DNA from 2 places in the Enterocloster bolteae genome. Region 1 is predicted to be linked to the other one. Evidence: riboswitches for the same ligand, from Rfam matches in the RefSeq annotation. Region 1 holds a riboswitch; the other holds the start of a gene.

Region 1 (4,881 bases):
GCATCCTTAAAATAGCCCTTTTCCCGGGCAACATAGATGCCTGTGTGGTTGGTGTTAGGCGTCCAGTCCAGGACAAATGTCAGCTTTCTTACATCCTGTTTCGCCGCCTGGACAGGGGTGGTATTCTCTCCTGAATCCGGAGCCTTGCCGCACCCGGTGAGAAGTACGCCCAGGCACAGGGAGGCCAGCAGCATACTTGCGCACTTATTTTTCATTTTCAATCTCTCCTCTTAATGAAACGCCGGATATCTGTTCCATGTTCTATTTCTGTTTTTGACTGGTTTCCCATGGCATACATTTTTTCTGAAGTAGTTCCACGGCCCACATCAGAATTAAACTGATGGCCGATATCAGGAAAATCACCGCGAACATCTTGTCAAAGGAAAATGCCTTCTTAACCCTTGTCATGTATACGCCCAGTCCGCCAAATCCGCCCAGCCACTCAGAAATCACGGCTCCCACCACTGCATAGGAGGCTGATATCTTGAGACTGGAAAAGAACTGGCCCATGGCACCCGGCAGCTTGATATAGCAAAATATCTGGAACCGGCCCGCTCCCATGGCCTTTAGCAGGTTCACAGCATCCGGGTCCGCTGCCCTGAATCCGGTGAGCAGCCCCACCGTTATGGGGAAAAAAGTGGTAATCACAATGAGTATGACCTTGGGAGTCATTTCATAGCCAAACCACAGTACCAGAAGAGGCGCAATGGCCACAGCCGGCACTGTCTGGGTCAGTACAATGATGGGATAAAATGCCTTGTATGCCTTGTCAAACCGGTCCATCAGCACGGCCGCCCCAAAGCCCGTGGCAATTCCCAAAACAAGTCCCATCCCTGCCTCGGTCAGTGTAATCCTGGCATTCTCCATAAGGGCCGGGAATTCCTTTATAAACGCCTCTGCTACCTGGACCGGTGAAGGCAGCATAAATCCCTCCACCAGACCAAGGGATACAGAAAGCTGCCACAGGATAAGGATGGCGAGAATGGCTGAAACAGACCACAGTTTACTGGTGATGCTTGGTGACTTTCTTTTCAATGGTAAGCACATCTCCTTCGGGGTGGTAAGAAACCTTAATGTATGCAGCCACTGAGGGCGCCCCTGCCCTGACCGCAATATGCTGGCACTCTTTTACAATATCCATCAGCTGGTCATAATCCCCTTCAATGGTTGTCTCAAAGGGACCTACATAATAGTTTAACCCCGTACTCTTGATGTAGTCGATGACCTGGTCCACGATACGGATTAATTCTTCGTCATTTGCTGCCTTGGGAAGTGACTGGATTGCTACGCTTGCGTTCATATTATTTCTCCTTTTCTCTTCAAATCATACGGAATAAAAAATCCCGTCCGGATAGTCCGGGCGGGATAAAACTTACAAAAATTCACATCTTCTGCAGGCTTCCTACGCTGGCATTATCCAGATCAGGTATCAGGGTTCAGAACATATTCCATCTCAGCCGGATTCCACTCCAGCACCCCTTTTCATTGTTGGGACAAGTATACTACGGCTCATTTTAAAAGTCAATAGGTACTGCTGCAGCTGTCATGCACACATTTCAGATATCCCGGAATGCCCTGTAACACGCCTGGGTGGCGGAGCGGTCCAAAACCGCGTATACAATGGTGTCAAAGTCACCGGGAAAATACTGCTCCAAAAGCTCCTTCCACCAGCCCGCCACCTTAACCGGATCATTGCGGAACACGCCGCATCCGTAGGCGCCCAGTATCAGGTTTCGGCAGCCCCGGGAGGCAAAGATGGCAAGGGCCAGCTTCATGCGGCGCTTCATGGACTGCTCTGCTAAAGCCCTGTCTTCCCCCTTCAGGATCACCTGCCCCATATTGACAGCCGGAAGGGTGAGCACAGACGCTTCCACAGGTTCCTTAAGCAGGCCAAACCTTCCGTCCCGGAAAAACACCACATCCGGCGAAAATATGGCGTGATCTGTATAAATCATGGTACTGCATGCCCGGTTCATCCTATAATACGTTTCGTGGGCCGTAAGTGTTTTATAGAGGCAGCTGCTGGCAGCCAGGCTTTCCTCCTGGGCCATGGCTCCGTTTATAAATCCGCCGCCCGGATTCTTGGCGCTGGCAAAATTAAGGACAGCGCATCTGCACTGATTCTCTCCTGCCAGCTTAAGAATGGCATCCACTGTGGAACAATTCCATGTACAGCACTTATATTTTGCTGTCTTTTTAGTAACCGTCTCATATTGCTCCAGCAGCCGCTCCCCCTGTTCCGGCGTAAAAAGCACGCTTTTCTTCACTGACTCCTGCTGGCGGGCTCTGATTTCCACCACCGTTCCCTCTGTCTCATACCAGCCCTTTTCCATAATGTCCAATGTCTGTCTTGCAATTGCTTTTCTGTCCATATCTTAAAATTCCTCCCATTTCCTCCTGTAAAGGCGCGAGGGGCGGTGGCCTTCCCGTTCCGTAAAGGAATCGGTTTCCTCCACCAGAGAAGCTATCTTGCGGCGGAACGCAGGCTTCAGAAGGCATTTGTCCAGAATCACTTCATATACCTGCTGCAGCTGTGTCAGGGTAAATTCCTGCGGCATCAGATGCAGGGCCAATCCCGTGTATTCCACCTTTCCGCGAAGCCTTTCCAGGGCGCAGGATATGATTCTGGCGTGGTCAAATGCCAGCCCCCGGTTATCCGTTATCTTATATTCCACGGTCTCTGCCTGTCTGTTTTTCCTGGTTATCTTCTCAATTCCGGAACAAAGTACCGTATCATCCGTCCATAATTTAAGTTCATAGTGCTGTATATGTTCCACTGACTCCACCAGCCCGGTATCCTGGCTGCGCCTGTAATCCCGGTGTTCATCGGTCAGCCTGTAGGAAATGCGGAACCATCTGGCATTGTCGGCGTCATCACCGGCCTGTATCGTAAGCCGGCTGCAGTCCACCAATGCCATATAGGAACAGCTCATGACCCAGGTTCTGGGATCCCTTCCCGGTTCACTGAACGTGTACAGCTGTTCCATATACCCATAATCCAGTCCGGTTTCTTCTCTCAGCTCTCTTCTGGCTGCCTGCTCCGTTGTCTCCTCCGGCCTCACAAAACCGCCCGGCAGGGCCCAGCATCCCAGATAGGGATGACCTCCCCTCTGAATCAGGAGAATGCTTAGGTTCTTTTCCGGAAGCTTCCTGTAATTGGATTCCTCCTGGTCCGTCACCGTGAAAATGGCCATATCCGCCGCCACTGACGGGCGGGCATAATGACCGGGATTGTAGCTTTTCAGAAACTCTTCTTCTGTCAGACCGTTCCTGTCCCGCAGACAGGGAGTGTTTTCTTTCTTTTCTCCCATATCAGTCCATCCCCTCCTCTTTTTCAAGCAGCAAATCCCTGGCCTCTGTCAGGGCAAACCCCAGCAGGTTGCTGCCCTTCCATTTCAGCGGACACTCTGCGTCCGGGTTGTTCTTTCCCATACCGATTCCCCAGATACGGTCCCTTGGACTGGCCTCCACCAGAATCCGTTTCCTGGTGGATTTTAAAAACTCCCACAGCTCCGGATTCTGGGAAAATTTTGCCATATTCCCTTCGCGCACCAGTTCATAGCAGGCGGCATCCCAGGTTTCCTTGTCAAAATTCTTCACTGCCCTCCCATAGGCTTTCATGGCTTTTGGCTCCCTGGCCTCCATAATGTTCCCCAGCATGTCCCTGTCACCGAACATTCTGGCCTTTTCCGCCATCATAAACTGCTCTGCGCAGGAATAAACTGTGCCGTCTGCCGTGAAGCTGCATTTCCACCACTGGCTCAGACATGCTTCCGTGATAAGCCCGTCTGCTGATGGGGTGTGTCCCCAGAAAAATAAAAATTTAAAATGCTGGCCTGCAATGTATGCTTTTTTAAGTGCTTCCCATGTATATACCATTGTGTTTTACCTCCCTGTGAAAACTGTGAAATCCGTGTAATCCGCCATTGTGCTGCATTGCAGTAAATCCCTGGGGCTGACATTGTCTGTTGTCCTCAGGCAGTTATTACCGGATAGATATTATTTTACAGTTATTATCTTTTAATTATTATCTTTTTGATAATATCATAATAACCAGATATTCCAGTTTTGTCAAGAAGAACATTACCCGGAAATCACCTGTGAATCACCTGCAAACATTTCCTGGGAATCATCTGCAAACATTACGCAAAAATCACATGGTAATCCCATATCGGATAAAATACCGGATAAAATAGGGGATAAAAGCAGCCTTTGCATATTGGCATATCTGCATTCACCGGCCGGCCCGCTGCGTCTGGCTCCGGTCCTTTTGATCAAAAAAGGGCCTCTGCCCTGCAAAAGCTGACAGAGACCAGGCCTTTCTTAAGTCACGGACACCGCCCCAGAGATGACGGATGACGTATCGGCGGCACAACGTATTTTCTGCCTACACCTCAAAATCCTCTGAGTGAAAATTGCTGTAAAACCTTCCTGAGACAGCCGTAAAACGCATCACACAGTAATCCGGGTCCGTGACTCCTCCCGGATAATACATGGTATCTCCTTCACGCCATATCATTTCCTTGCTTTCGCTGTCCTCCAGTATCTCCATGGTTCCCTTTAACATGGCCCCCCGGAAGAAGCGCCTGTCGCAGAAATAGATACAGGCCTTCGGATTCTCACGGTACTGCGCTGTATGTCTGGATGAGGTATTGGTGGTAAAATAGAACACCTTTATCCCCTCCCGTTTCCGCGGCGCCAGCATGGCCTTGACAACGGGAAATCCCTCCTCATCCGCCGCTCCTATAAAGGCCACGGTCTGTTTATCCGCCAGATTCCCTATGGTTGTTTCTGCATCCCTCATGAAAATTCCTCCTCTCATATTCCCTTCATATTTCTTCCTGTTACCTCTGGAAATGCGCATACTGCCGGTCCCCATTC
Region 2 (4,881 bases), 750 kb from region 1:
CAGCCGTTGCCCTGAAGGGTTTCTCGGCCTCCCTTGTATAATCGCTTATTAAGGGCAGCCAGGACAGCGGCATGGCCACCGACAATTCAACTGCGGCCCCAAAGCTCAGGGAACTGTCTGCCTCCATGGACGGCTCCCCGCTGCCGGCAAATATAACCCTGCACAGGATGAGAGTCAGCACAAACAGCGCTGCCATGGCTGCCGTATTGATTTTTCCCAGGTTCCTGATTCCAATTAAAAGCCACACCAGAATCAGACCGCCAATCACCAGGCACCAGACCCACAGGCCTGCGTTAAAAATACCGTTGGCAGCCAGCCCGCCGTCATAAATCATGATGGAGGTCCAGCCCACCAGCTGCAGGACATTGAGCCCGCAAAACAGCAGGCTTCCTTTCTGCCCAAAGCTCATCTTCACTGTTTCCATGGAGCTGCGCCTGGTATATCCGCCGATGAGTCCTGCCATGAACAGCAGGGCGCAGCCAATCACATGGCCCAGCACAATGGCTGCCAGCCCCTTTCCAAATCCCAGCGGCGCCAGATATGTGCCTGTCAGTATCTCAGCTATGGATACCCCTGCCCCAAACCATATAAGGCTGTTGGCAGACACGGAGGTCCCTTTTTCCTTTATACTTTTCTTTTCCTTCATGCTCATTCCCCCTTAATACTCGCCCCGGATGGCAAATCCATGATTCATTGGTCCGCTTCCCTTTCCCAGGTCCAGCTGGGCTTCCAGCGCGCCTGAGAGATATACCTTGGCCCGCTCCACGGCCAGGTCCATATCCATGCCCTTGGCCAGGTTGGAGGCAATGGCGCTGGACAGGGTACAGCCTGTCCCATGGGTATTGGGATTGTCAATCCGCCTGCCTTTAAACCATTTCAGCTTCTTGTCCCGGTACAGCAGATCGTTGGCATCATTGAGCTGGTGGCCGCCCTTAAGAAGCACGGCGCATCCGTAGCCCTCCCCGATGGCCCTGGCCGCCGTCTCCATGTCGCCGGGATTATGTATCTCCATTCCTGACAGCACCTCTGCCTCCGGGATATTGGGAGTCAGCAGGTTTGCCATGGGAAGAAGGACTTCCTTCAGCGCCTCTATGGCCTCACTGCTGATCAGACGGGAACCGCTGGTGGATACCATAACCGGATCCACCACCACATTGGCAGCCCTGTAAAATGCCAGCCTGTCCCCGATGGCCTCTATCAGGCCGCCGGAGGAAACCATCCCGATTTTTACTGCATCCGGGAAGATATCCGTAAATATGTCGTCTAACTGTTCCTTTAAAAAAGATGGAGTTACCTCCATGATTCCTGTTACGCCGGTTGTATTCTGGGCAGTTAGTGCCGTTATGGCGCTCATGGCATATACCCCGTGAGCGGTCATGGTCTTGATGTCTGCCTGGATACCGGCGCCTCCGCTGGAATCGCTTCCAGCGATTGTTAATGCTGTTTTCATTGTCATTCTCCTTTTCGCATTAATTTTATAAAGCGGCGGAAGGTGGTGCCCCCAATCCGCCGCCGGGAAGCTCCGGCGCCCATGCCTGATACCACACAGAATCGTCCCGCATATCAAAAAAGCGGAACACCAAAACAGGTGCTCCGCCGGCAATCGTCCGTTATGGTCCCTACGTTGGCATTATCCAAATCAGGTAATGGGTCTAAGCATGAACAGCTTACTCTCAGCCCACTTAAGTGAGCTCCCCGTTTATTTACAACTACCATTATACATGGTTTCAGGAAGATTGCAATGCTTTTATCTTGTCCTGAGCCGGAAATGAGCCGGAAAGTACATCCTATCCCAGGGCCCTGTCCACGATTTTCACCATGGCCGTAAAGGTGGTGTCATTGTAATCCACATCAAACTCATCCCCCGGCTGGTTCAGTATGCGCTTTATGCTCAGTATGCCCAGACCGCCGTCCCGTTTGCTGGACAGTATCCTGCTTCCGTTCTTTTTAATCTGCCCGTTGTAGGAATTTTCCACCAGCATCATAAGGTGGTCGTCCAGCCACCTGGCCTGGACCAGGATGAAACGCGGTCCTGTCAGGCGGCGGCATGCTTCCAGGGCGTTTTCCAGCAGGTTGCCGGTGACAATGCACAAGGTCAAATCGTCCACCGGCACATGGGCGGATAAATCCACCCTGGCAGTGAACTCCACCCCATCCTGCCTTGCCCTGGCGGCATACTCCTGCAAAAGCCCGTTTACGGCCTGGTTCTGGCAGAACACCATCTCAGCCGTCATGTCCAGCTCCCTCTTCAGATTCATCAGGTAATTGGTCCGCTCTCCCCTGTCCATGTTCAGAAGGGCATGGATGTGATGGCGGAAATCATGCTTGATGATGCGCACCTGTTCAATGTAATCCAGGGTCTGGTTATAATGCTCCCTCTGCTGGCTGATAAGCTGCCTGGCAAACTGCAGCTCCTCCTCTGTCCTGCGGCGGCACATGATTTCCAGGGTGCTGCTCAGAATAAGCACATAGAGCACCAGTATCATGATGCACAGCGCCAGATAGAACAGCACGTCCTCCAGTCCCCGCTCAGCCAGGGAACGCGATGAGAATATGGTGTTGTTCCCGATAAAAAGGATGAACAGGGAGACAGAAGGGTATGTCAGCAGCAGGGAACAGGATCGCCTGGATAACTGGTCAAAAAGCCGGTTTACCTTATCCCTCAGCCAAAACCGCACAAACCCATAAAACCCGCAGGCCCACAGCAGGGATACCGCCACACAGATTTGTCCGTATGTCAGGGACACATGCCCCTTTAATATCCAGGCAGCAAACTCGTTCAGCGATGCGGACAGGACCGCGAACAGCCACGCGGATATGTACAGGAATCCTTTCTTAAGCAGGGTTCCTTTAAAAAAGACAAGGAGCACCAGAAAGTAAAGACAGGAAAATATGCCCCGGAACACAAAAAAGACCTGGGGGCTGATATGGAATATGGATTCCATGGATATCATGATGACCCACAGGTAGGCGGAAATGGCTGCTATGTTCTCCCTGTAACTGTGTTTTGGATCCAGGCATACAAAAATGGGCATCATACGCACAGCCAGGTTAATCAGATTCATAAAGACAGTACATGCCGCGTCGTTCATAGGTACCTCATTTCAGACGGTAATGGTAATAGGCATTCTTGCTCAGTTTATAAAAGTTCCTGGATATGGGAATCATCTGTCCGTCCCGCATGTAAAAACAGGAATCTTCCAGCTTGTCCACATAGTCCAGATTCACAAGGTAACTCTGATGGCAGCGCAGGAACTGGGCATGGGGTTCCAGAACCAGCTGCAGCTCAGACAGCTTCTGGTTGACGGACAGTACTTCCCCATCCGTCAGCTTCACAAAAACACGGTGAAGCCGGTTCTCAAACCAGGCCAGGCGCTCCAGGGGAAGCTCCACATTCACCCGGTTATGGACCACGGACAAAACAGCCTTCTTCACTCCCAGCCTGCGCCTCACCACACGCTCCATGGTGGACCAAAAGTTCTCTTCCTCCACAGGCTTTAAAATAAATCCCGCTGCCTCCACGCGGTATCCCTCCACAGCTGATTCCAGGGACGATGTGATAAATACCACCACCGGATGATCCTTGTCTTCCGCCAGGGCCTGTGCGGTGTCAATGCCGCTCATTCCGGGCATCAGCACATCCAGAAGATACAAATCATACTCCCTGCCCGACTCCAGAAGCTCCCTTCCGGCGGCATATGTATCTATACGCACCTCAATGCCTTCCCGTTCAAAAAAACGGCCGGCATATTCTGCTGCCTGAAGGCGTTCCTCTTCTGTATCGTCACAGACAGCCACATTATACATACCCGGGACCCCCTCTCTCATAAAACTGCTGTACGGCGCACAGCCTATCCTATATTTTATTGGCATTTATGCCATAAGTCAAGTTCCCCTGCAAAGTATCATAATCGGTATATTTTCTGCAGAAATGGTCCTTATTCCACCCAGGCTCCTATGGTAGAATAAAGGTAAGAAAAACATTTTAACAGGAGGGGTTTTATGGGTTCAAATGTAATTGTAACAATCATCGTAATCGTCTACCTGCTTTTCATGCTGTGGATTGGCTGGTACTCATCCACCAAGATATCCACCAACACCGACTTCATGGTGGCCGGACGCCGTCTGGGACCGCTTCTCATGGCCGGTACCCTGGCAGCCACGGAAATCGGCGGCGGCAGCTCCCTGGGCGTGGTACAGAACGGTATGTCAGGCTTCGGACTCAGCGCGTCCTGGTACATAACCACCATGGGTATCGCCTTTATCATCCTCAGCTTCGTGGCTCCCAAATTCAGGGCAGCCACGGTCAAGACGGTTCCTGAATATTTCCGCAGACGTTACGGAAAATCCTGCGGAATTATAACAGCCGTCATCATGCTTCTTCCCCTGGTGGGGCTTACCGCCGGACAGTTCATTGCTTCTGCCGTCATCCTGTCCACCATGCTGAATATTGACTACCAGGTGGCTGTTATCATTGTAGCTGTTGTTGTTACGGTCTACTCCATCATGGGCGGTCTCTGGAGCGTTACACTGACAGACTTTGTCCAGGTATTCCTGATTGTCATCGGCATGATTATCGCAGTTCCCTTTGCCATGAATTACGCGGGGGGCTGGGACAATGTTGCATCCAACATACCAGAGGGCACATTGAGCCTGTTCCAGGGCTATGATCTGTTTGGAATTATCTCCCTTGTAATCATGTATACAGCCACCTTCTCCGTAGGGCAGGAGGCTGTGTCGCGATTCTACGCTGCCAGGGACGAAAAGGCAGCCAAGGGCGGCGCCTGGCTGGCAGCCCTGGTAAACTTTATCTACGCCTTTATTCCCACCATCCTGGGCATCATCACGCTGGCCCTAATCAATATGGGCAAATTCAGCTCC

What was found. A riboswitch is a leader RNA that binds a small molecule or an ion and turns the genes downstream of it on or off. The one in region 1 is predicted to bind thiamine pyrophosphate.
Region 2: it holds a riboswitch for thiamine pyrophosphate, as region 1 does, so the genes downstream of both, thiD (bifunctional hydroxymethylpyrimidine kinase/phosphomethylpyrimidine kinase) here and CGC65_RS10180 (thiamine-binding protein) in region 1, are expected to answer to the same signal.

The regions. Positions count from the first base shown of each region.
Region 1 is NZ_CP022464.2:2,162,740-2,167,620, reverse strand. It holds gene CGC65_RS10190 (ABC transporter substrate-binding protein) at 1-215, opposite strand, end outside; gene CGC65_RS10185 (ABC transporter permease) at 262-1,035, opposite strand; gene CGC65_RS10180 (thiamine-binding protein) at 1,004-1,300, opposite strand; TPP riboswitch at 1,381-1,490, opposite strand; gene CGC65_RS10175 (TIGR02452 family protein) at 1,557-2,372, opposite strand; gene CGC65_RS10170 (NUDIX hydrolase) at 2,376-3,311, opposite strand; gene CGC65_RS10165 (NADAR family protein) at 3,313-3,879, opposite strand; gene CGC65_RS10155 (pyridoxamine 5'-phosphate oxidase family protein) at 4,388-4,804, opposite strand.
Region 2 is NZ_CP022464.2:1,410,263-1,415,143, reverse strand. It holds gene cytX (putative hydroxymethylpyrimidine transporter CytX) at 1-646, opposite strand, end outside; gene thiD (bifunctional hydroxymethylpyrimidine kinase/phosphomethylpyrimidine kinase) at 659-1,450, opposite strand; TPP riboswitch at 1,599-1,708, opposite strand; gene CGC65_RS06635 (ATP-binding protein) at 1,788-3,092, opposite strand; gene CGC65_RS06630 (LytR/AlgR family response regulator transcription factor) at 3,100-3,807, opposite strand; gene CGC65_RS06625 (sodium:solute symporter family protein) at 4,003-4,881, shown strand, end outside.